2 regions of the Aureimonas sp. SA4125 genome follow, and region 1 is predicted to be linked to the other one. Evidence: predicted binding sites of a transcription regulator. Region 1 holds the regulator's gene; the other holds the start of a gene.
What was found. Region 1 encodes LexA, which represses DNA repair genes until DNA is damaged. Its sites were predicted from a motif close to TGTTCNNNNTGTGTTCNG; they were not measured.
Positions count from the first base shown of each region.

Region 2: a site for LexA is predicted at 5,465-5,482, ahead of Sa4125_RS21620 (metallopeptidase family protein). Genes of this name have one in related genera too.

Region 1 covers NZ_AP025032.1:2,402,741-2,413,988, forward strand. Annotated here, with positions in the region: gene trpC (indole-3-glycerol phosphate synthase TrpC) at 1-514, shown strand, start outside; gene moaC (cyclic pyranopterin monophosphate synthase MoaC) at 511-999, shown strand; gene glp (gephyrin-like molybdotransferase Glp) at 996-2,207, shown strand; gene lexA (transcriptional repressor LexA) at 2,290-3,015, shown strand; gene Sa4125_RS11150 (ComEC/Rec2 family competence protein) at 3,079-5,685, opposite strand; gene gltX (glutamate--tRNA ligase) at 5,784-7,205, shown strand; gene gltA (citrate synthase) at 7,357-8,649, shown strand; gene ssb (single-stranded DNA-binding protein) at 8,807-9,331, opposite strand; gene uvrA (excinuclease ABC subunit UvrA) at 9,646-11,248, shown strand, end outside.
Region 2 covers NZ_AP025032.1:4,565,728-4,576,975, reverse strand. Annotated here, with positions in the region: rRNA gene Sa4125_RS21650 (23S ribosomal RNA) at 1-899, shown strand, start outside; rRNA gene rrf (5S ribosomal RNA) at 1,269-1,383, shown strand; gene Sa4125_RS21640 (DUF1737 domain-containing protein) at 1,856-2,062, shown strand; gene Sa4125_RS21635 (DUF2459 domain-containing protein) at 2,115-2,660, shown strand; gene Sa4125_RS21630 (IS256 family transposase) at 2,683-3,891, opposite strand; gene Sa4125_RS21625 (DUF2459 domain-containing protein) at 3,909-4,262, shown strand; partial or broken gene Sa4125_RS24350 (GFA family protein) at 4,323-4,680, opposite strand; gene Sa4125_RS21620 (metallopeptidase family protein) at 4,763-5,185, opposite strand; gene Sa4125_RS21615 (hypothetical protein) at 5,596-6,600, shown strand; gene Sa4125_RS21610 (DNA polymerase Y family protein) at 6,623-8,119, shown strand; gene Sa4125_RS21605 (error-prone DNA polymerase) at 8,119-11,248, shown strand, end outside.

The DNA.
Region 1 (11,248 bases):
CCAGGGTAGCCCGGCCTTTCTCATGGCAGGACGCGCGGCGACATCCCTGCCCGCCCTGTGCAAGGATTTTCTCTTCGACCCGTACCAGGTGCTGCAGGCCCGGGCGTGGAACGCCGATGCCATCCTGATCATCATGGCGGCCGTGGACGACGCCTGTGCGGCGGATCTCGAAGCGGCCGCCATCGATCTCGGCATGGACGTCCTCGTCGAGGTGCACGACGCGGCCGAGATGGAACGGGCGCTGACGCTGCGCTCTCGCCTCATCGGCATCAACAACCGCGATCTCAGGACCTTCGACACCGATCTTGCCGTCGCCGAGCGACTGGCGCCGCTCGTGCCGCCCGATCGGCTGCTCGTCGGCGAAAGCGGCATCTTCACCCCGAGCGACTGCGCCCGGCTGCAGCGCGCCGGCATCTCGACCTTCCTCGTCGGCGAGAGCCTGATGCGGCAGGACGACGTCGAGGCCGCCACGCGCCACCTCCTCGCGCGGCAGCCGGTCGGGACCGCCGCGTGAGCGGGCTCACCCATCTCGACGCCACGGGCGCGGCCGCCATGGTGGATGTCGGCGACAAGGCCGAAACCGTTCGCGTGGCGCGCGCCGAAGGGCTGGTGCTGATGGCGCCGGAGACGCTGGCGCTGATCGAGGCGGGAGGCGCCAAGAAGGGCGACGTCATCGCCGTCGCGCGCATTGCCGGCATCATGGCGGCGAAGAAGACCGCCGATCTCATCCCGCTCTGCCACCCCCTGATGCTGGAAAAGGTCTCGGTCGAAATCACCGCCGAACCCGCGCTGCCGGGCCTGCGCGTGACCGCGACGGCGCGCGTCAGCGGCAAGACCGGCATCGAGATGGAAGCGCTGACGGCGGTCAGCGTCGCCTGCCTCACCATCTACGACATGGCCAAGGCCGTCGACCGCGGCATGGAGATTTCCGGCATCCGCCTGCTCCAGAAGTCGGGCGGCCGTTCCGGCGACTGGTCGGCCACCGCGGAGCCGGCGTGACCCTGATCTCCGTCGAGGCTGCCTTCGCCCTCCTGATGGATGGCGCCGTCCCCGTCGAGGGCACGGAGACGATCGGCCTCAACACCGCATACGGCCGCATTCTCGCCAGCGATCTGGCTGCCCTCCGCACCCAACCCTCCTTCGCCGCATCGGCGATGGACGGATACGCGCTGCGTGCGTCCGACGCGACCGCCTCCGGGTCGCGCCTGCGGGTCGTCGGTGAATCAGCCGCCGGGCGCGCCTTCGGGGGGCGCCCCGGCCCTGGCGAGGCCGTCCGCATCTTCACCGGCGCGCCTGTGCCGGAGGGATGCGACGCCATCGTCATCCAGGAAAACGCCGACCGGGTTTCGGACGGCGAGGTCCTGCTTCTGGAGGCCGCCGTCCCCGGACGCCATATCCGCAGCGCCGGTGCCGATTTTTCCGCCGGCGCCGTGCTGCAGCCGGCGGGGACGCGCCTGTCCGCCGGGGCGATCGCGCTGGCTGCCAGCGGCGGATACCCCGAGGTGTCGGTCCGACGGCGTCCGCGCATCGCGGTGCTGGCCACCGGCGACGAGCTCGTCCTGCCCGGCGAGAGCATCGGTCCGTCGCAGATCGTCGCGTCGAATTCCTATGGCGTCGCGGCGATGGTGACGTCGGCCGGCGGCGTGGCCCTCGACTACGGCATCGCGCGCGACGATGCCGCCGAGATCGGCGGCTTTCTCGACCGCGCCCTCGCCGAGCACGTCGACATCTTCGTCACCATCGGCGGCGCCTCCGTCGGGGACCACGACCTCGTCGCCGACGTGTTCGCGCAGAAGGGCGTCACGCCGGATTTCTGGAAGGTCGCCATGCGTCCGGGCAAGCCGCTGATGGCAGGTCGCATCGGCTCGATGCGACTTGTCGGACTTCCCGGAAATCCCGCGTCCAGCCTCGTGGCGGCGACGCTCTTCCTGAGACCCCTCGTATCGACGCTGGCCGGATGCCCGAGCGCTCCGATGTACCGCAACGCCGTTCTCGGCACCGATATGCCGGCCAATGATCTGCGTGCCGATTTCATCCGCGCGACGCTTGGCGAGAGAGAGGCCCTGACACCGGTCGTCATGCCCATCACACGCCAGGACTCCTCCCTCCTCTCGGTCTATGCCCGGGCCGACGTACTGCTCCGGCGCGAGCCGTTCGCGTCCGCCGCAAGAGCCGGCGACCCCTGCCGCTACATCCTGCTCGACTGAGGCAGTCGCGCCACCGCCCCTTGCGGAACACAACTAGAACAGATAGGTTTGTTCAGGTTTTGTTTTATAGGGATTCTCACCGATGCTGACGCGCAAGCAGCACGATCTGCTGATGTTCATTCATGGACGGTTGCAGGAAGTCGGCGTGCCGCCGTCCTTCGACGAGATGAAGGATGCGCTGGACCTCCGGTCGAAATCCGGCATCCACCGGCTGATCACCGCACTCGAAGAACGCGGCTTCATTCGCCGCCTGCCGAATCGCGCTCGCGCGCTGGAAGTGTTGCGACTGCCCGATTCGGTGACGCAGATGCCGAAGCGGACGGCGTTCACGCCGAGCATCGTCGAGAACTCCCGGGCCCGCACCGAGCCGGTGGCCGAAGTCGCCTCCCTGCAGAAGCGCCCGCGCGCCGTCTCCAACGAGAACAGCGCGGTCGGCATTCCGATGATGGGTCGCATCGCCGCGGGCGTTCCGATCGCCGCGATCCAGAACAACACGCAGCAGATCTTCGTGCCGCCCGACATGCTGGGTGCGGGCGAACACTTCGCCCTGGAGGTCAAGGGCGACTCGATGATCGAGGCGGGCATCCTCGACGGCGACACCGTCGTCATCCGGCGTGCCGACACGGCGACGCCTGGAGACATCGTCGTCGCCCTCGTCGACGAGGAGGAGGCGACGCTGAAGCGCTTTCGCCGTCGCGGCAACACCATCGCCTTGGAAGCGGCAAACCCGGCCTATGAGACCCGCATCTTCGGATCGGACCGGGTCAAGGTCCAGGGCCGCCTCGTCGGGCTGATTCGACGGTACTGACAAACGCCGGGGCCTCTCGCAGGACATCGCGCCTGCCCGCCGGTGCATCCCTCCCCGGTTGCGTCATGGAGACGAGGATGCAGCCGATGCGGGCTGGGCCAACGTCGGTGTAGTCTGCCGGCCGTCAGGCGTGATCCGCTCGCCTGCGGGGCTGACGCCGAGGAGCGAATCCGCCGGGTCCGATTGCGCCGACGAGTCCGGCTGTGCCGACGAGTCCGGTTGTGCCGACACGTCTGGTTGCGATGACACCGCGGTCGAGGGGTTCCGCCAGGTCTCCGGCCAGGGTGCGTCGCGGTGGCGATTCCAGGGCTCAGGCGCGGAATCGATCGATGCCACCTGGCGCGGCCCGGGGCCATCGCCGTAGACGGCGATCGAGCCGCTTCGGCGCAGGGTCTTGAGCGTCAGCAACATCGCGCCGGAGCGGCAGGCATCGAGCCGGATGGCGCGCGCCACGATGGCGACATCTCCCTCGTCGCAGGCCCGGCCGGTTTGCCGATAGTCGTCGGTCCAGGTCACCCGGATACCGCCTCTCGTCGTCGCACGGCAGAAGGCCATCGGCCTTTGTCGTCGCGAACTGGCGATTGTCGTGGGTTTTACGCCAGCGGACTGAAAGGTCTTTGCCCCGGCGGGCGGAAGGCCTGGCGCCGTGGCATTGTCGGCGGTCGGAGCAGAGTCGGCGGCGGCCGTGACCCTGGCGGGGAAATTTGACCCTTTGTCCGGGGCCGGTGAAAGCGCTTCGCATTGAAACGAGAGCGCCGGCCGGCCAGCCGGCGCCTCGAAGCCAGCACCCGGCTGTTCCGGAAAGGCCCTCACCCACTGCTCCTGCACGAAGGCATTCGGCCGCGGCAGCCGGGGGATGAGACGATGCGCCTCATCGATCATCGCCACCTGCCGGCCGTCCTCGAAGACGAGGAGGTCCGGCCGCGTCGAGCGGTCGGGCGCAAGGAGGAGGCCAATGGCGGCAAGTGGAACGGCGACCCAGCGCAGGCGGCTGGAGAGGAAGCAGAGGAAGGCGAGCGCGAGGGTCAGCGCGAGGAGACCGCTCGCCGTCATGATGCCGGTCGGCTCGTCCGACAGACGATCGTGCAGGAAATGCGCGATCTCGAACACCAGCGTCAGCCCGTATCCCATCAGTACCAGCAGCGGCGAATCGAGACCCAGCGGCATCGCCACCATGGCGATCAGCGCCAGGGGCATGATCCAGAACGAGAAAAGCGGCACGGCGAGAAGGTTGGCGACCAGGCCATAGGGCGCGACACGCTGAAAATGATAGGCGGCATAGGGCGCCGTCGCGGCCCCGGCGATCAGCGACGCTGCGCCGAGGCCAACGAGGAAGAGCAGGGTACGCGTCGGCCAGGCACGCGACCTCCGGTCTTCCTCCCGCGTCGCCCGCCACCGCGAAAATCCGCCGTAGACGCCGACCAGCGCGGCCGTCGCGCTGAAGGACATCTGAAAGCTAGCCGTCATCAGCGCATGCGGTTCGAGCGCGAGGACGATGATCGCCGCGATGGCGACATTGCGCAGCGTCAGCGCGGGCCGGTCGAACAGCACGGCGAGAAGCACGATCGACAGCATGACGAAGGAGCGATCGGAAGCGATGTTGCTGCCGGAGAGGAGGAGGTAGAAGCCGGCGATGCAGAGCGCCACGACGGCGGCGATCTTCTTTACCGGGAGCATCAGGGCGCACCAGGGGATCGCGGCCAGGATCACCCGGACCACGGCCATGGCAAAGCCTGCCACGAGCGCCATGTGGAGGCCCGAGATCGACAGGACATGCGACAGGCCGGTGGTGCGCAGCCAGCTTTCGACGTCGTCGGGAATACCGGCCCGGTCGCCGGTGATCAGCGCCGACGCGACGGCCCCTTCCGCGCCGCCGATGCTGCTGCGAATACGCGCGCTGACGTCGAGGCGCAGGCGCAGGATACGCTGGCCCGGCGACAATTCCGTCGGCGGGGCCGCCTCATCAGCCCTCTCGGGCGGTCCGAGGGCAAAGCCGGTGGCGCCGAGCCCGGCGAAGAAATTGCCGAAGGCAAAATCGTAGCCGCCGGGATAGGCCGGCCCCGACGGTGCGCGCAGCCGAACGAGCCCGCGATAGCGGCCGCCGATGCCGATCGGCTCGTGGCGGCTGGAGACGAGGATCTGGACGCGCTCGGGCGCGCGCGACAGATGTGGCCGCTCGGTCCCGGTGATATCGACGCGATAGCGATAGCGCCCCTTGGCGTCCTGGTCGCGCCAGGCGACGGTACCCTCGATCCGTACCGTCGCTTCGCCGGCAAAGATCGTCGTGCCCGTGCGCTGCATTTCCCACGCCGCAAAGCCTAAACCGGCAGCAGCCGCGGCAAGCGCTACGATAAAGGTTTTTGCGGCAGACCGTCCTGCCAGGCGACTCCCTAGCAGCAGCATGACCGTGAAGAGCGCCAGCAGGCAGAGGGAGGAAGGCGTCGGACCCGAGAAATAGGCTCCGATCCCCAGCATCAAGGCGGCCGGGATCATAAAGAAGCCGGTGCGCTCTCCCGCCTCTATATCGACCTGGCGCGACAGCCATTCGGAAATGCCGTCCCTCGCCCTGGCAAGGTGCTGTCCGAGCGTGAGCCTCGGCCGCACTGCGCCACGCGCGGTCGCCGACCGATCGCCGATCCCACCCTCGCGCCCGCCCTCGGCCGCACTCATGCGCGCCCTCGCCGCCTTGTCTCTCCCCCACCCTATGCTACACAGCCGCAGGAAAATGACGATCCGAAAACGATCGCCTCCGGGCGAGTGGAGACCTGATGACGAAACCCGTCGTGACCCGTTTCGCGCCCTCGCCGACCGGCTTCCTGCACATCGGCGGCGCCCGCACGGCCCTGTTCAACTGGCTGTATGCGCGGCGCATGGGCGGCAAGATGCTGCTCCGAATCGAGGACACCGACCGCGAGCGGTCGAGCGAGGCAGCTGTGGTGGCGATCATCGAGGGCCTTGCCTGGCTTGGCCTCGACGCCGACGAGCCACCGATTTCGCAGTTCGAGCGCGCCGCGCGTCACCGAGAGGTCGCCGAGGAAATGGTGGCGGCCGGCAAGGCCTATTACTGCTATGCCTCGCAGGCGGAGCTCGACGAAATGCGCGAGAAGGCCCGCGCGGAAAAGCGCCCGCCCCGCTATGACGGGCGCTGGCGCGACCGCGATCCGTCCGAGGCACCGGAAGGCGTCAAGCCGGTGATCCGGCTCCGCGCGCCCCAGGAGGGCGAGACCGTCGTCCACGACCAGGTTCAGGGCGAGGTCCGCTTCCCCAACCGCGATCTCGACGACATGGTGCTTCTGCGCTCCGACGGCTCGCCGACCTACATGCACGCCGTCGTCGTCGACGACCACGACATGGGCGTCACCCACATCATCCGCGGCGACGACCACCTGACCAATGCCGGCCGCCAGACGCTGATCTATCAGGCGATGGGCTGGGAAGTGCCTGTCATGGCGCACATCCCGCTGATCCACGGCGAGGACGGCGCAAAGCTATCCAAGCGCCACGGCGCGCTCGGTGTCGATGCCTATCGCGGGCTCGGCTACCTGCCCGAGGCGCTCCTCAACTATCTCGCCCGTCTCGGCTGGAGCCATGGCGACGAGGAAATCATGTCGATCGGGAACATGATCGCCTGGTTCGACATCACGGACGTCAACAAGGGCGCCGCGCGCTTCGACTTCGCCAAGCTGAACGCGCTGAACGGGCACTATCTCCGCGCCGCGCCCGACGCCGATCTCGTCGACCTCCTGATGACCGAGCGCGACCATCTGCCGAATGGCGATATCCTGAAGCAGAAGCCCGACGCAGAGACAATTGCTCTCCTGTCGGCCGCCATGGCGGGATTGAAGGAGCGCGCGAAAACCCTCGTCGAACTGACTGATTCGACATCCTATCTCTTCGCCGCGCGCCCGCTGGCGATGGAGGACAAGGCCGAGGCGATCCTCGCCGAAGGCGGCCGCGCCATCGTCAGGGATCTCGCGCCGATGCTTGCGGCGGTCAGCGACTGGAGCGCGATTCCGCTCGAGGACGCCGTACGCGCCTATGCCGAGGAGAAAGGCCTGAAGCTCGGCAAGGCCGCGCAGCCGCTGCGTGCCGCGCTGACAGGGCGCACCACGTCACCGGGCGTCTTCGACGTGCTCGCCGTGCTCGGCCGCGACGAAGCGCTGGCGCGGCTGAAGGATCAATCGATCTGACTGGCAATTCAGCAGATTGGATCGCAGTGCGGCGCAATATGTTCACCTGCTACGCAACTTGTCCCCTTTCCGGGATTGGAGTAGGCAGGTTCCATCGAGGTGTGCGCTGCGAAAGCCTCGGCGCTCGCGTCTTTCAAGGAAGGGGATACGCATGACGGACCACTCGGCGACGATCGCACTGGGAGACAAGACGGCAACCTGCGAAATCCGAAGCGGCACGATGGGCCCGGATGTCGTCGACATTGCGACCCTCTACAAACAGACCGGCACTTTCACCTACGACCCCGGTTTCTCCTCGACCGCGTCCTGCGAGTCGAAGATCACCTATATCGACGGTGACGAAGGCGTTCTGCTGCACCGCGGTTATCCCATCGATCAGCTGGCCGAGAGGGGCGATTTCCTCGAGACCTGCTATCTCCTGCTCTACGGCGAATTGCCGACCGAGCGCGAGATGTCCGACTTCGTCTACCGCGTCACACGGCACACCATGGTGCACGAGCAGATGTCGCGCTTCTACTCCGGCTTCCGCCGCGACGCCCATCCGATGGCCGTCATGGTCGGCTCGGTCGGCGCGCTCTCGGCCTTCTACCACGACTCGACCGACATCGCCGATCCGCACCAGCGCATGGTCGCCTCGATCCGCATGGTCGCGAAAACCCCGACGCTCGCGGCCATGGCCTACAAGTACCATATCGGCCAGCCCTTCGTTTACCCGCGCAACGACCTGTCCTACGCCGAGAACTTCCTGCACATGTGCTTCGCGGTCCCCTGCGAGCCCTACAAAATCAATCCCGTCCTCGCCCGCGCCATGGACCGGATCTTCATCCTCCACGCCGACCACGAGCAGAACGCGTCGACCTCGACGGTGCGCCTTGCCGGTTCGTCCGGCGCCAACCCGTTTGCCTGCGTCGCCGCCGGCATCGCCTGTCTCTGGGGACCGGCGCATGGGGGCGCCAACGAGGCGGCGCTGAACATGCTGATGGAAATCGGCACGGTCGACCGCATCCCCGAATACATCGCCCGCGCCAAGGACAAGAACGACCCCTTCCGCCTGATGGGTTTCGGCCATCGCGTCTACAAGAACTACGACCCGCGCGCCACGATCATGCAGAAGACCTGCCACGAGGTGCTGGACGAGCTCGGCATCAAGGATGATCCGACGCTGGAAGTGGCGATGGAGCTGGAGCGCATCGCGCTGACCGACCCCTACTTCATCGAAAAGAAGCTCTACCCGAACGTCGACTTCTATTCCGGCATCACGCTGAAGGCGCTGGGATTCCCGACGACGATGTTCACCGTCCTGTTCGCCGTCGCCCGCACCGTCGGCTGGATCGCGCAGTGGAAGGAAATGATCGAGGACCCGCACCAGCGCATCGGCCGCCCCCGCCAGCTCTATACCGGCGCGGCGCTTCGCGACTACGTGGCCGTCGGCGACCGCGCCTAGGCCTGCCGCGCACGTTTCTGCCAGACGGGCGCTTCGGCGCCCGTCTTCGTTTGAATGACAAGGGCGCTTCGGTGCCGCTACCGCCTATGAAAATGCCGGAGCGACCAGTTGGCCGCCCCGGCAGGACTGAACGTCGCCATGCAGGCGTGATGTCAATTTAGAACGGAATCTCGTCATCGAGGTCGCGGGACGATCCGCCACCGCCACCGCCACGGTCGTAACCACCCCCGCCGCCGCCACGATCGTCGCTCGGGCCGCGATCATAGCCGCCGCCACCGCCCCGACTGCTGGAGCCACCGCGCTCGTTGTCGCCGCCGCCGGAGCTGTCGCCACGTCCGCCGAGCATCTGCAATTCGCCGCGAAAACGCTGCAGCACGACCTCGGTCGCGTATTTCTTCTGGCCCGACTGGTCTTCCCAGGAGCGCGTCTGGAGCTGGCCCTCGATGTAGACGGTCGAGCCCTTTTTCAGATACTGCTCCGCGACCTTCACGAGGTTCTCGTTGAAGATCACGACGTTGTGCCACTCGGTCTTCTCCTTGCGCTCGCCCGAGGACTTGTCGCGCCAGGATTCCGACGTCGCGATGCGCATGTTGACGACGGCATCGCCCGAGTTGAGGCGCCGCACTTCCGGGTCGGCGCCGAGATTGCCGACGAGGATCACCTTGTTGACGCTGCCTGCCATGTCGTTTGTTCCTTCCATTGCTCGCCGCATCGCCGGCATTCCGGGCGCACCTTAAAGCACCCGTTGCCGTCCCGCCTGCCTGACGGCGCTGTTTCCACAGGCGCAGCCATGACCCGGTTTCCACAGGCGACGTCGCGGCGAGGCTTTCCCTTGCGCAATGTTCGTATTATGTTCCGGATTAGTCAACGGGGCGTGTGTCCGCCGAATGATTCCCACGGGTGCGCATCTCGACATCCCCGCGCGAATTTTTATCTAACGCTGGGCGTTCCGCAATTTCGCCGGATCGCACCCTCCTCAAAATCAAGCGACAGTCGATGCCCGAACTGAAGACGATCTCCATTCGCGGCGCGCGCGAGCATAATCTCAAGAATGTCGACATCGACATTCCCCGCGACAAGCTCATCGTGATGACGGGGCTGTCCGGCTCCGGCAAGTCGTCGCTGGCCTTCGACACGATCTATGCCGAGGGGCAGAGGCGCTACGTCGAGAGCCTGTCGGCCTATGCGCGCCAGTTCCTCGAGATGATGCAGAAGCCCGATGTCGACCAGATCGACGGCCTGTCGCCGGCCATCTCGATCGAGCAGAAGACGACCTCGAAGAACCCCCGTTCGACGGTCGGCACCGTCACCGAGATCTACGACTATCTCCGCCTTCTCTACGCCCGCGTCGGCGTGCCCTATTCCCCGGCGACGGGCCTTCCGATCGAGAGCCAGACGGTCAGCCAGATGATCGACCGCGTCCTGGCGCAGGAGGAAGGGACCCGCCTCTACCTGTTGGCGCCGATCGTCCGCGGCCGCAAGGGCGAGTTCAAGAAAGACCTCATCGAGCTTCAGAAGAAAGGGTTTCAAAGGGTTCGCATCAATGGCGAATTCCACGACATCGCCGACGCACCCGAACTCGACAAGAAGTTCAAGCACGACATCGACGTCGTGGTCGACCGCATCGTCGTGCGCGGGGACATCGGCGCGCGCCTGGCGGATTCGCTGGAGACGGCGCTGCGGCTTGCCGACGGCATCGCGGTCGCGAAATTTGCCGAGGGGCTCGACGAGAACGGCAAGCCGAAGCAGCTGATGTTCTCGGAAAAGTTCGCCTGTCCCGTCTCCGGCTTCACCATTCCCGAGATCGAGCCGCGGCTGTTCTCCTTCAACAACCCCTTCGGCGCCTGCCCGAAGTGCGACGGGCTTGGCGCGCAGCAGTCGATCGATCCGAAACTGATCGTTCCGGACGAGGCGATGACCCTGAAGCAGGGTGCCGTCGCGCCCTGGGCGAAATCGACGTCACCCTATTACGGCCAGACGCTCGAGGCGCTCGGCCGCGAGTTCGGCTTCAAGCAGACCGATCGCTGGGACAGCCTCTCCTTCGAGGCCCAGTACGCCGTCCTGCACGGCACCGGCACGAACAAGATCGAATTCCGCTACAATGACGGGATGCGCGCCTACAAGACGACCAAGACCTTCGAGGGTGTCATCCCCAATCTCGAGCGGCGCTGGAAGGAGACCGATTCCGCCTGGATGCGCGAGGAGATCGAGCGCTTCATGTCGGCGACGCCCTGCCCTGCCTGCAAGGGTTACCGGCTGAAGCCCGAGGCGCTGGCGGTGAAGATCGCGGGATGCCATGTCGGCCAGGTGACCGAGCTGTCGATCCGCCACGCGCTCGAATGGTTCGAAGCGCTGCCGGAAAAACTCAACGACAAGCAGAACGAGATCGCCGTCCGGATCCTGAAGGAGATCCGCGACCGGCTGCGCTTCCTCAACGATGTCGGCCTCGACTACCTCACGCTGTCGCGCTCCTCCGGCACGCTGTCGGGCGGCGAAAGCCAGCGCATCCGCTTGGCGTCGCAGATCGGCTCCGGTCTCACCGGCGTGCTCTACGTCCTCGATGAGCCCTCGATCGGCCTCCACCAGCGCGACAATGCGC
Region 2 (11,248 bases), 2.2 Mb from region 1:
CTGTCTCCAGCATAGACTCAGTGAAATTGAATTCCCCGTGAAGATGCGGGGTTCCTGCGGTCAGACGGAAAGACCCCGTGCACCTTTACTATAGCTTTACACTGGCATTCGTGTCGGCATGTGTAGGATAGGTGGTAGGCTTTGAAGCATGGGCGCCAGCTCGTGTGGAGCCATCCTTGAAATACCACCCTTATCGTCATGGATGTCTAACCGCGGTCCGTTATCCGGATCCGGGACAGTGTATGGTGGGTAGTTTGACTGGGGCGGTCGCCTCCCAAAGAGTAACGGAGGCGCGCGATGGTGGGCTCAGACCGGTCGGAAATCGGTCGTCGAGTGCAATGGCATAAGCCCGCCTGACTGCGAGACGTACATGTCGAGCAGAGACGAAAGTCGGTCATAGTGATCCGGTGGTCCCGCGTGGAAGGGCCATCGCTCAACGGATAAAAGGTACGCCGGGGATAACAGGCTGATGACCCCCAAGAGTCCATATCGACGGGGTTGTTTGGCACCTCGATGTCGACTCATCGCATCCTGGGGCTGGAGCAGGTCCCAAGGGTATGGCTGTTCGCCATTTAAAGCGGTACGTGAGTTGGGTTCAGAACGTCGTGAGACAGTTCGGTCCCTATCTGCCGTGGGTGTAGGAGTATTGAGAGGATCTGTCCCTAGTACGAGAGGACCGGGATGGACGTACCTCTGGTGGACCTGTTGTGGCGCCAGCCGCAGTGCAGGGTAGCTATGTACGGACTAGATAACCGCTGAAGGCATCTAAGCGGGAAACTAACCTCAAAACGAGTGCTCCCTATCAGGGCCGTGGTAGACCACCACGTTGATAGGCCGGGTGTGGACGAGCAGTAATGCTTGAAGCTTACCGGTACTAATCGCCCGATCGGCTTGATCATTCCCATTCGCCAATGTTCACCCCCAAAGGGGTGTGAACATTGGTTTGTCTCGAGGCGCTCACGCCGACTTGTCACGGACAAGTCGTCTGCGCTGGCGCGGATTGCCATGGCAATCCGACGGACGGTCGTCCTACGGGCGGCCAGCCTGTTGCCGCTGAAAAGAGACGGTTCTCATTCCAATCCAAACGGCCTCCCTGCAGAGGCCTTCCAGAACTCAGCTACTACCGCGGCTTTCCCGAAAGGGGCGCCCCTTGGTAGCCCGACCGGGCGTCGGGCCAACTGGCCCGCCCCAGCGGAGACGGCCGGGTCTTTACCCGGCTGGCGTGAGCCCCCTGAAACAAACTCCAGCTTCATCTTGCCATTCGCTGACCTGGTGGTTCTAGCGGAGCGGCTGCACCCGATCCCATTCCGAACTCGGCCGTGAAACGCTCCAGCGCCCATGATACTTCGTCTCAAGACGCGGGAAAGTCGGTCGCCGCCAGGTCTGCAAATGACAAGAAATCTCATCACATACCCAACAAAACACAAACCAAACAGCCCCGTCGCACCCGCGACGGGGCTGTTTGCGTTCCCAACACATAGTCAACCCCCAAAAACATCATTCCAATCCGCGTCAGGCCAAAATCCCCGACTTTGCCGCGGCCGGAGCGTTGGCGTTCGGGCTGAGCATTGTGACGGCCTTCACACCACGATGGCCTTTGCGGGCCGCAAATCTGCCGGCCTGGATGGCACGAAGCCGTCGGGCGAAATGAGGATAGCGGGCGCGTGAAGTCGGCAAAGCTTGCATCCGGCATGATGTGCAACGATATGCGGGCAGACTGGACAGCTTTACTGCAGGTCCGGTGTGAAGGCTGATGGCGATAGCGGCGATCTGCTCGACGAACGAACGGATTGGCTGCCAGGGCGATCTCAGGGCGCGCCGCGGGCGATCGGAATGATGTGAAAAGGACGTCTCGATGAAACTCTACCGACTTCTGACCGGGCCCGACGATGCGAGTTTCTGCCACAAGGTGTCGGCCGCGCTCGACAAGGGTTGGGACCTCTACGGCGATCCGACCTATGCCTTCGATTCGAGCAGCGGCGCCATGCGTTGCGGGCAGGCCGTGGTCAAGGAACTCTATGGTCACAGCTACGACCCCTCCATGAAGCTTGGCGAGCAATAGGGCGCCCAAAGCCCGGCATCGCTTCGGCTGGCGGTCCTCGGCGCCCCTCATCGTGCTCGCACTGCCGCTGCTGGCCCTGGCGATCGGCTGTCTCGTGCCGCGCGCGGGCGCGGATGGAGCGGCCAGCCCATCCGACCTGGCCGCCGCTGGCGGCAGCGGGGCCGGCAAGGGAGGCGGCCAGACGCAAGGCCCGGATCTGCGCCGCGTGGCCGGCGACCGCCTCGGCACCCGTGCGTTTGCACAGGGCCCGCCGGAAGCCCGCCACCGCGTCTTCATCCTCTCCTCCGCCATCCACACCGACATCGCCCTGCCGGCGGAGGCAAGCGTTCTCGCCAGCTTCGGCTTTCTCTCCGCCGCGGGACTTCCGATCGACCGGCAGGACGTCGGGGCGATCGTCGTCGGCTGGGGTGGCCGCGATTTCTACATCGGGACGCCGCGCTGGTCGGATATCCGGCCAGGCCCGGTGCTGCGCGCCTTTACGGGCGATTCCGCGGTGCTGCATGTGGACCTTGCCGGCGAGATCGACGCCGCGGCACCGGGAGTGCGCGCCGTCGATCTCGGCGATGCCGGTCGTGTCCGTCAACGTGGTGGAAATTGAGTGTAGCTGAAGCGGCTCCGTTTCAGGCGACTTCGGTGGAAATCTGTTCGGGTTTTGCAGTGTTGCCCATGGCCATGAGGTCGGCCATGGGTTCGGTCTGCATGTAGCGGTTCTGGATCTGCCATTCGTCGTTGGCCTCGAGAAGGACGGCGCCGATGAGCCGGATGATGGATCCCTCGTTCGGGAAGATTCCGACGACGTCGGCACGCCGCTTCACCTCCTTGTTCAGGCGCTCCAGGGAATTCGTCGAATGGATCCGGGTCCGGTGCTGACTGGGAAAATCCATGTGCGCCAGCACGTCGGTCTCGCTGTTGTCGATGAAGGCCCCGAGCTTTGGACACTTTCCCCGAAGCTGGTCGGCGACGTGGCGCAGCGCCTGGCTGGCGCTAGCACGATCGGGCTGGGCGAAGGCTTGGCGCAGCGCGGCCGCCGCCATGCTCTGCTGCGCCTTCGGGACATACGACAGGGCGTTGCGCATCCAATGCACCCGGCAGCGCTGCCAGGAGGCGCTGAACACCCGGCGAATGGCGGCTTTCAGCCCTTCGTGAGCATCCGAGATCACGAGCTTCACGCCGGACAGGCCGCGGCGCACGAGGCTCTTGAGGAAGCTCGACCAAAACGTCTCCGCTTCCGAGGGGCCGATGTGAAGGCCGACGATCTCGCGCTTGCCGTCCGTGTTCACGGCCACGGCGATTATGGCGGCGACCGAAACGATGCGTCCACCCTCGCGCTGCTTCAGGTAGGTCGCATCCAGCCAGAGGTAGGGCCAGTCGCCAGTGAGAGGACGGTCGAGGAAGCCGCCGACGCGTTCGTCGATGTCTTTGCACAGCTTCGATACGGTGCTCTTGCCGATCCCCGACAGCCCCATGGCCTGTACCAGATCGTCGACCCGCCGGGTGGAAACGCCGCTGATCCAAGCTTCCTGAATGACGGCAACCAAGGCCTTCTCCGAGAGCTTTCTCGGCTCCAGGAACGGCGGGAAGTAGCTGCCCTGCCGAAGCTTGGGTATCCGAAGCTGCAACGAGCCGAGCCGCGTGTCGAGCGAGCGGTCGCGGTAGCCATTGCGATAAGTCGCCCGTTCCTGCGTCCGTTCGTGGCGCCCGGCGCCGATCATGCCTTCAACGTCGACCTCCATAAGGAGCTGCATCACGCTCTCGGCTATCGTTCTCAGGAAATCGCCGTCCCCGGCTTTCGCAAAAAGCTCGGCAAGCGGTAGTCTGTCCTCGGTCATCGGGTTCTCCGGTCAGGTTGAAGTCTCGCAACTCCACCTTAGCCGCCCTATCCGGTGACCGCCTCAGCCACACCTTTCAATGTCGGAATTTCCACCACGAGCGCGGACACTACCGCGATGCCGGCTTTGCCGCCCTCATGGGCTTTGTCCTCGAGACACTCGCCCGCGATCAAGCCGGTCGCCCCGTTCTGGTCGGTGCCGCGGGCTACGGCGCCTTCGATCGCTTCTACGAGGCGACGGGGCGCTTTACCGCGTTTGCCGGCTGCAACGCGTGGACCGCTGCCGCCTTGCGCGCGGCAGGGGTGACGACGGGTCTGTGGACACCGTTGCCGGCGACGCTGTCCTGGTCGCTCGACCTCCACGCGCAGTGACGGGATGATCTCCCTCGTTCCGGAGTTCGGAGCCTGACGCCCTCCTGGGGGAGCGTCAGCTCAGAACGACATGTCGGGTACGCAGCGGCCGTCGGGCGGAAGGATCCTCGAAAGTGGCCAGGCCATCAGAATGATGGATGGGAAGATCGGCGACGGCCTCCGGCAGCGCCATCCTGACATTGACCGCCAGGCGGTATCGGCCGTCCAGCTCGTCCTGCCGTCCGCGCCGGACCAGAACGCAGCTGCAACCCGGGCAGAAGAGCCTTTCACGCGGTGGATCGGCCTTTGCAGGCGTCCCCATAGGCCCAAGGGCGCGCCGTAGCGGCGGCAAAGCATGCAATTGCAGGCCGTCGTCGGACCCGGGATCGCCATGAGGCGTCCAGTGGGCGGCGTCGCAGTGGCAGCCTCCCTTCAGCATTTCCGGCTTCCCCTGCCGCTTGCTCGAACACCCCGTGTCTTCCGAGCATGGGGCCGGCGATCGCCGGCCGAACGCGAGCCCCCTATCCGGCCTGCGCCTCCAACTCTTCCATGTCATCGTCCGACAGGCCGAAATGATGGCCGATCTCGTGGATCAGCACATGCGCGACGAGCGTACCGAGCGCTTCCTCGTGCTCCGACCAGTAGTCGAGAATGGGCCGGCGATAGAGAAGGATGCGATTCGTCATCTCGCCGGTGACGGCAAGGCCGGGATCGCCGATCGGACGCCCCTCGAACAGGCCGAGAATGTCGAAGGCGCTCTCAAGGCCCATTTCCTCGACGATCGAGTCCTCGGGAAAGTCGGCGACGATGAACTGGATGTCGCCCGACAATCGCCGGAACTCCTGCGGCAGGCCGGCATAGGCTTCCAGTGCCAGCGCCTCGATTTCCTCGAGGCTCGGCGCCATCCGCCGGCCCCAGTCGCCGCTCTGGTCATGCCTTGCCATGATGCTCCTTCCCGCTGCCATCGCCTGGCATGATAGGGCGTGCGCGGCTGCGGGGCGAGGTCTGCTCCCGATTCGAATGCCGCGGAGGCGTTTCGCGCGCAAGGCGCGGCCGTTGGATGAAAAAGGACGGGGACAGGGAAAGTCCCGCGGCGATCGGCCGAGCTGTTTCCAGCCGGCCGAAGCCGCCTGCCGATGCCTTGGTTCTCCCCGGCTGCATAGGAATCTATGGCCATTTCCTGGTGCGAATGACCCCTCATCTCCCGAGGGTTTCATAATAAAAGGAAAATATTCCGAAAAAGACTCTTCTTGACTCTCTCCGGCCCCTCTGGAATCCATAGGAACATACAGAGAACAAGACCTCTCCGGGAGAGAGGGCGGAACGGCTGCGGTGCGGGCCGAGGGAGATCGTCATGTCTGAAAATGCGTTCTTCCGGGGACGGAGCGGTGAAGCGGCGCAACGCGAAACCGTGGCGGAACTGGCCGCGCGCATCGCCTTGATCGAAGGCCGCGCGGTGCATCGGCTGGAGATCCCGCCGAACAGGCTGTCCGCCGCTGCCGCGCCGTCGATGCCCGCAGGCGTGGTGCCGGAAAGGGACGTCGGCAGCGCCGCGATCCGGCAGCGACGGGCGTCGTTCGGCGTCGCTGCGGCGGATGAAGCGCTGGCCGGCGGCTTTCCCGGGAGCGGGCTGACCGAAATCCATGTCGACGAGACGCGCGGCAGCGGCAGCGGCGCGGGCTTCGCCCTGGCGCTGGCGGTGCTGTTTGGCGCCAGCCCCGGCCGTCCGGCCATCTGGATCGGCGGTGCCCACGGCTTTGCCGAGGGCGGCATGCCCTATGGGCCGGGTCTTGCCGCCTATGGTCTCGATCCGGCGGGCCTCGTCCTCGTGCGCACGCCGCGGCTGGAACAGGCGGTCTGGGCCGGCGAGGAAGCGGCGCGCTCGCCGGCGCCTGCGCTGACCATCCTCGAAGTGCGCGGCAATCCGCGGCTTCTCGGGCTCGAGGGCACGCGCCGGCTGCATCTGCGCGCCGGCCGGGCCGGACGCCCGTTACTGCTCCTGCGCCAGAGCGGGCGCCCGGAAGCCACGGCCGCACCGCTCCGGCTGCGCATCGCACCCGCCCCGGCCGCGGCCGTTCCGGACTTCGTACCCGGTTTCGTGCCCGGCCCTGTGCTTGACCAGGCAAGGGGCCGAGGCGAGCCGGCGCCCAAACTCATCGGCCATCCCGTCTTCGCCGTTACCGTCGAAAAGGCCCGTGACGGCCGATCCCAGCATTTTCTCCTGCAATGGAATCCCCATGACCGCCGCTTCCAAGCCCTCGCCCAGCCGCCTGCTCGCCATCTCGCTCCCGCTGCTGTCGACGGATCGGATCCGGCGCGACCGTCTGGGTCGGTCCTGGCGCTCCGACGGGCGTCGTGACGCGGCCGCCGCGGCGCCGCTCGTGCTTTACGAGCGGCTCGCCAATGCCGACCGCATCGCCGCGCTTTGCGAGGGGGCGGCAACGCTCGGCCTGTCGCCGGGTCTTGGCCTTGCCGATGCCCGGGCCCGCTTTCCCGGCCTCGACGTCGTGGCGGCCGACAGGGCGGCGGACGCCGTTCTCCTTGGCGCCGTGGCCGATTGGTGTGACCGCTATACCCCGCTCGTCGCGCTCGATCCGCCGCATGGCCTCGTTCTCGATATTTCCGGCTGCGGCCATCTCTTCGGCGGCGAGAAGGCGCTGATGGACGACCTTCTTGCCCGGCTGTTCCACCAGGGATTTTTCGCCCGGGCCGCGATCGCCGGGCATGCCGGCACGGCGCTTGCCGCCGCTTCCAGGTCTTCGGGCGCGGACATCGCCGAAGGCCAGGAGCACGCCGCCGTGGCGCCGCTGCCGATCGGTGCCCTGCGGCTTGGCGCGGACAGGACGGCAAAGCTCGAGCGGCTCGGCCTGAAGACCATCGGGGCGCTGGCAGGCCTGCCGCGGCAGAGCCTGGCGCGACGGTTCGGCGCCGACCTCCTGACCCGGCTCGACGAGGCGCTGGGTCTTGCCGACCGGCCGATCAGCCCGCGCCGCACGGTCCCCGCCCTCATCGCCGAACGGCGCTTTGCCGCGCCGATCAGCCAGGCCGGGGACATCGAGCGCATCACCGGCTTTCTCGCCCAGCGCCTCTGCCAGGCGCTGGAGCGGCGCGGCGAAGGGGCACGACGGCTGGAACTGTCGCTGTTTCGCGCCGACGGCAAGGTCGAGCGCGTCACGGTCGCAGCCTCCGGCCCCTTGCGCGCGCCCGAGCGCATCTCGGCTCTCTTCCGCGAGCGGCTGAAGGGATTTGGCGAGGAGATCGACGCCGGCTTCGGCTTCGATCTGGTTCGCCTCTCGGTGCTGGCGGAAGAGACGATGATCGAGCGCCAGGAGGATCTTTCGGGCGAAAAGAGCCTGGCCGGCGATCTCGCCGGGCTGATCGACCGGTTGGGTGCCCGGCTCGGCGAGGACCAGGTGCTGCAGATCGAGGCCCGCGCCAGCCATTGGCCCGAAAGGGCGATGCGCATCCGCCCGGCGATCACCGTGCCGCCCATCACCGGGTCGCAGCGCGGCGGGGCGGCGTCGCGCCCGGCCATGGCCGCCGACATGGCGCTGCCGAGGGGGGAGGAAGCGCCCCGCCCGGTCCGGCTCCTGGGGTCGCCCGAGGTGGTGGAGGCGACCTTCGCGGTGCCGGACGGCGTGCCGATGCACTTTCGCTGGCGCCGGGCGCTGCATGTGGTGCGCCGGGTCGAGGGGCCGGAGCGCATCGCGCCGGAATGGTGGCTGGGCGGGACCGAGCGCGCCCGCGACTATTTCCGCATCGAGGATGCCGACGGGCGGCGATTCTGGCTGTTTCGCAAGGAGCAGGCGGCGGCGCCCGGCGAGGGCGGCCATGGCGATCCGGTCGCGCGCTGGTTCATGCACGGGATCTTTGCCTGATGTCGGCGCCCTTGCGTCCCCCCGCCCGCCGCCGCCCGGCCGTTCCTCGGGGGAGGGGCGGGGTTTCAGGCTTTGCCGAGATCGGCACGGCGAGCAGCTTTTCCTTCCTGCGCGGCGCTTCGCAGCCGGACGAACTCGTCGGCACGGCGCAGGCCAAGGGGCTGGGGGGGCTCGGCCTTGCCGACCGCAACACCGTCGCGGGCGTGGTACGGGCGCACCAGGCGGCGCGCGAGATCGGCTTTCCCTTCGCTCCCGGCGCGCGCCTCGTCTTCAAGGACGAGACCCCCGACATCTTCGCCTATCCGCGCGACCGGGAAGGCTGGGGGAAACTCTGCCGGCTGCTGACCCTCGGCAATCTGCGCACGGTGAAGGGCGACTGCGTTCTCCATCTGGGCGATCTCCTGGATGGCGGCGAAGGGCTGCATCTGGCGCTGCTTTCTCCCGGCGGGCTCGGTGCCAGCCATGACGGAGAAGCGCAGGCGGCAGGCGAGCAGGCAGGAGGCTGCCTCCGTGCCTTGCAGGAAAACTTTGCCGGCTCAGTTCATCTCGCCGTCGCCCCGCGCCATGACGGCGGCGACGCCCGGCGGCTCGCCCGGGCGGCCCGACTTGCGGCGGCAAGCCGCGTCCCGCTGATGGCGACGAACGACGTCCTCTACCACGCCCCCGACCGGCGCCGGATGCAGGACGTCCTCACCGCCATCCGCCACCATGTGACGATATCCGAGGCCGGTTTCATCCTGTCGAAGAATGCCGAGCGGTATCTGAAGGCGGAGGCCGAGATGGCGCTCCTCTTCCGCGACCATCCCAGCGCCCTTTGCGAGAGCGGTCGCTTCTTCCAGGCACTCGGCTTCGATCTGTCCTCGCTGCAATACGAATATCCCGACGAGTCGCTCGGCCTCGACGGGACGCCTGCCGAAGCGCTGCGGCGCCTGGCCTACGAGGGCGCCCGCTGGCGCTATCCCGGCGGCGTGTCCGGGAAGACCGTCGGGCAGATCGAGCACGAGCTGAAGATCATCGCCGTGATGAAATACGAGCCCTATTTCCTCACCGTCTACAACATCGTCCGTTTTGCCCGTTCCCGGCAGATCCTGTGCCAGGGCCGGGGATCGGCGGCCAATTCCACGGTCTGCTACTGCCTCGGCATTACCGAGGTCGATCCGGAGATCACCGGGCTCCTCTTCGAGCGCTTCATCTCGCCCGACCGCGACGAGCCGCCGGACATCGACGTCGACTTCGAGCACGAGCGGCGCGAGGAGGTGATCCAGCACATCTACGAGGCCTATGGCCGCGACAATGCGGCGATCGCCGCCACCGTCATCACCTATCGCGGCCGCTCGGCGGCGCGCGAGGTCGGCAAGGCCTTCGGTCTCTCGGACGACGCGGTCTCGGCCCTGTCGGGCTCGGTCTGGGGCCATCATGCCGGCGATGTCGGGGAGCGCGAGGCGGCGGAAGCCGGGCTTTCCGTCGCCGATCCCGTGACCGAGAACGTGCTCGCCTTCGCCAACGAGCTGATGGGCTTTCCCCGCCACCTCTCCCAGCATGTCGGCGGCTTCGTCATCACCCGCGGGCGCATCGACGAGGTCGTGCCGATCCTCAACAGCGGCATGGACGGGCGCACCATCGTCGAATGGGACAAGGACGATCTCGACGAGCTGAAGATCCTGAAGATCGACATTCTGGCGCTCGGCATGCTGTCCTGCCTCAGACGCGGCTTCGACCTTCTCGCCGCGAACTATCCAGCGCACCATGGCGGGCGGCTGACGCTCGCCGACCTCTCCAAGAATGCCGACGACGCGGCGACCTATGCGATGACGCGGCGGGCCGACACGCTCGGCGTCTTCCAGATCGAATCGCGCGCGCAGATGTCGATGCTGCCGAAACTGCGGCCGAAGGAGTTCTACGACTTCGTCATCCAGGTGGCGATCGTCAGGCCCGGCCCGATCCAGGGCGACATGGTCCATCCCTATCTCAAGCGCCGCATGGGGTTGGAAGAGCCCGTCTACGAGAACGAGGCGCTGCGCGCCGTGCTGCACCGGACGCTCGGCGTGCCGCTGTTCCAGGAGCAGGCGATGCAGATGGCGATCGTCGCCGCGAGCTTCACGCCGGGCGAGGCCGACCAGCTGCGCCGCGCCATGGCGACCTTCAAGCGCACCGGCAAGATCCACACGTTCCGCGACAAGATGATCGAGGGCATGGTCGGCAACGGCTATTCCAGGGAATTCGCCGAGCGCTGCTTCAAGCAGATCGAGGGATTCGGCGGCTACGGGTTCCCGGAGAGCCATGCCGCCTCCTTCGCCCTCCTCGTCTACGCCTCCTGCTACATGAAGTGCCATTATCCCGACGTCTTCGCCGCCGCCCTCCTCAATGCCCAGCCGATGGGGTTCTACGCGCCCTCGCAGATCGTGCGGGACCTCCGCGACCACGGCGTCGCCGTCCGCCCGGCCGACGTCAACCATTCGACCTGGGACTGCAGCCTCGAACCATCGGATTTCGACCCGCGTGCTCTGGCGCGGCGTCACCGCGAGATGGAGAAGGACATCCGCTCGAACCACGCCGTCCGGCTCGGCTTCCGGCAGATCAAGGGCCTCTCGGAAGCCGAAATGGGACAGCTCGTCGCGACACGTCTGCGGTCGGGGCCCTATGATTCCGTCCGCGATCTCTGGCTGCGCTCGGGGCTGAAGCGCGGGGCGATCGAGCGGCTCGCCGACGGTGACTGCTTTGGCTCGCTCGGCCTTTCCCGGCGCGACGCGCTCTGGGCGGCCGAGGCGCTCGATCCGAACGGGGCCGCCGAACGCCTGCCTCTGTTCGAGCGGGCCGATGCCACCGACCTCCAGAAGGAGCCCGATGCACATCTGCCGCCGATGCCGCTCGGCGAAGAGGTGATCAACGACTATCGGTTCCTGTCGCTGTCGCTGAAGGCCCACCCCGTCGTCTTCGTGCGCACGGTGCTCAGGGCCCAGAAGGTGATGACGAACGAGACGCTGGAGACGCTGCCCTCCGGCCGGCGCGTCACCGTCTCCGGCCTCGTCCTGGTGCGCCAGCGGCCGGGCTCGGCCAAGGGGGTGATCTTCATGACCATCGAGGACGAGACGGGCACGGCCAACATCATCGTCTGGCCAAAGCTGTTCG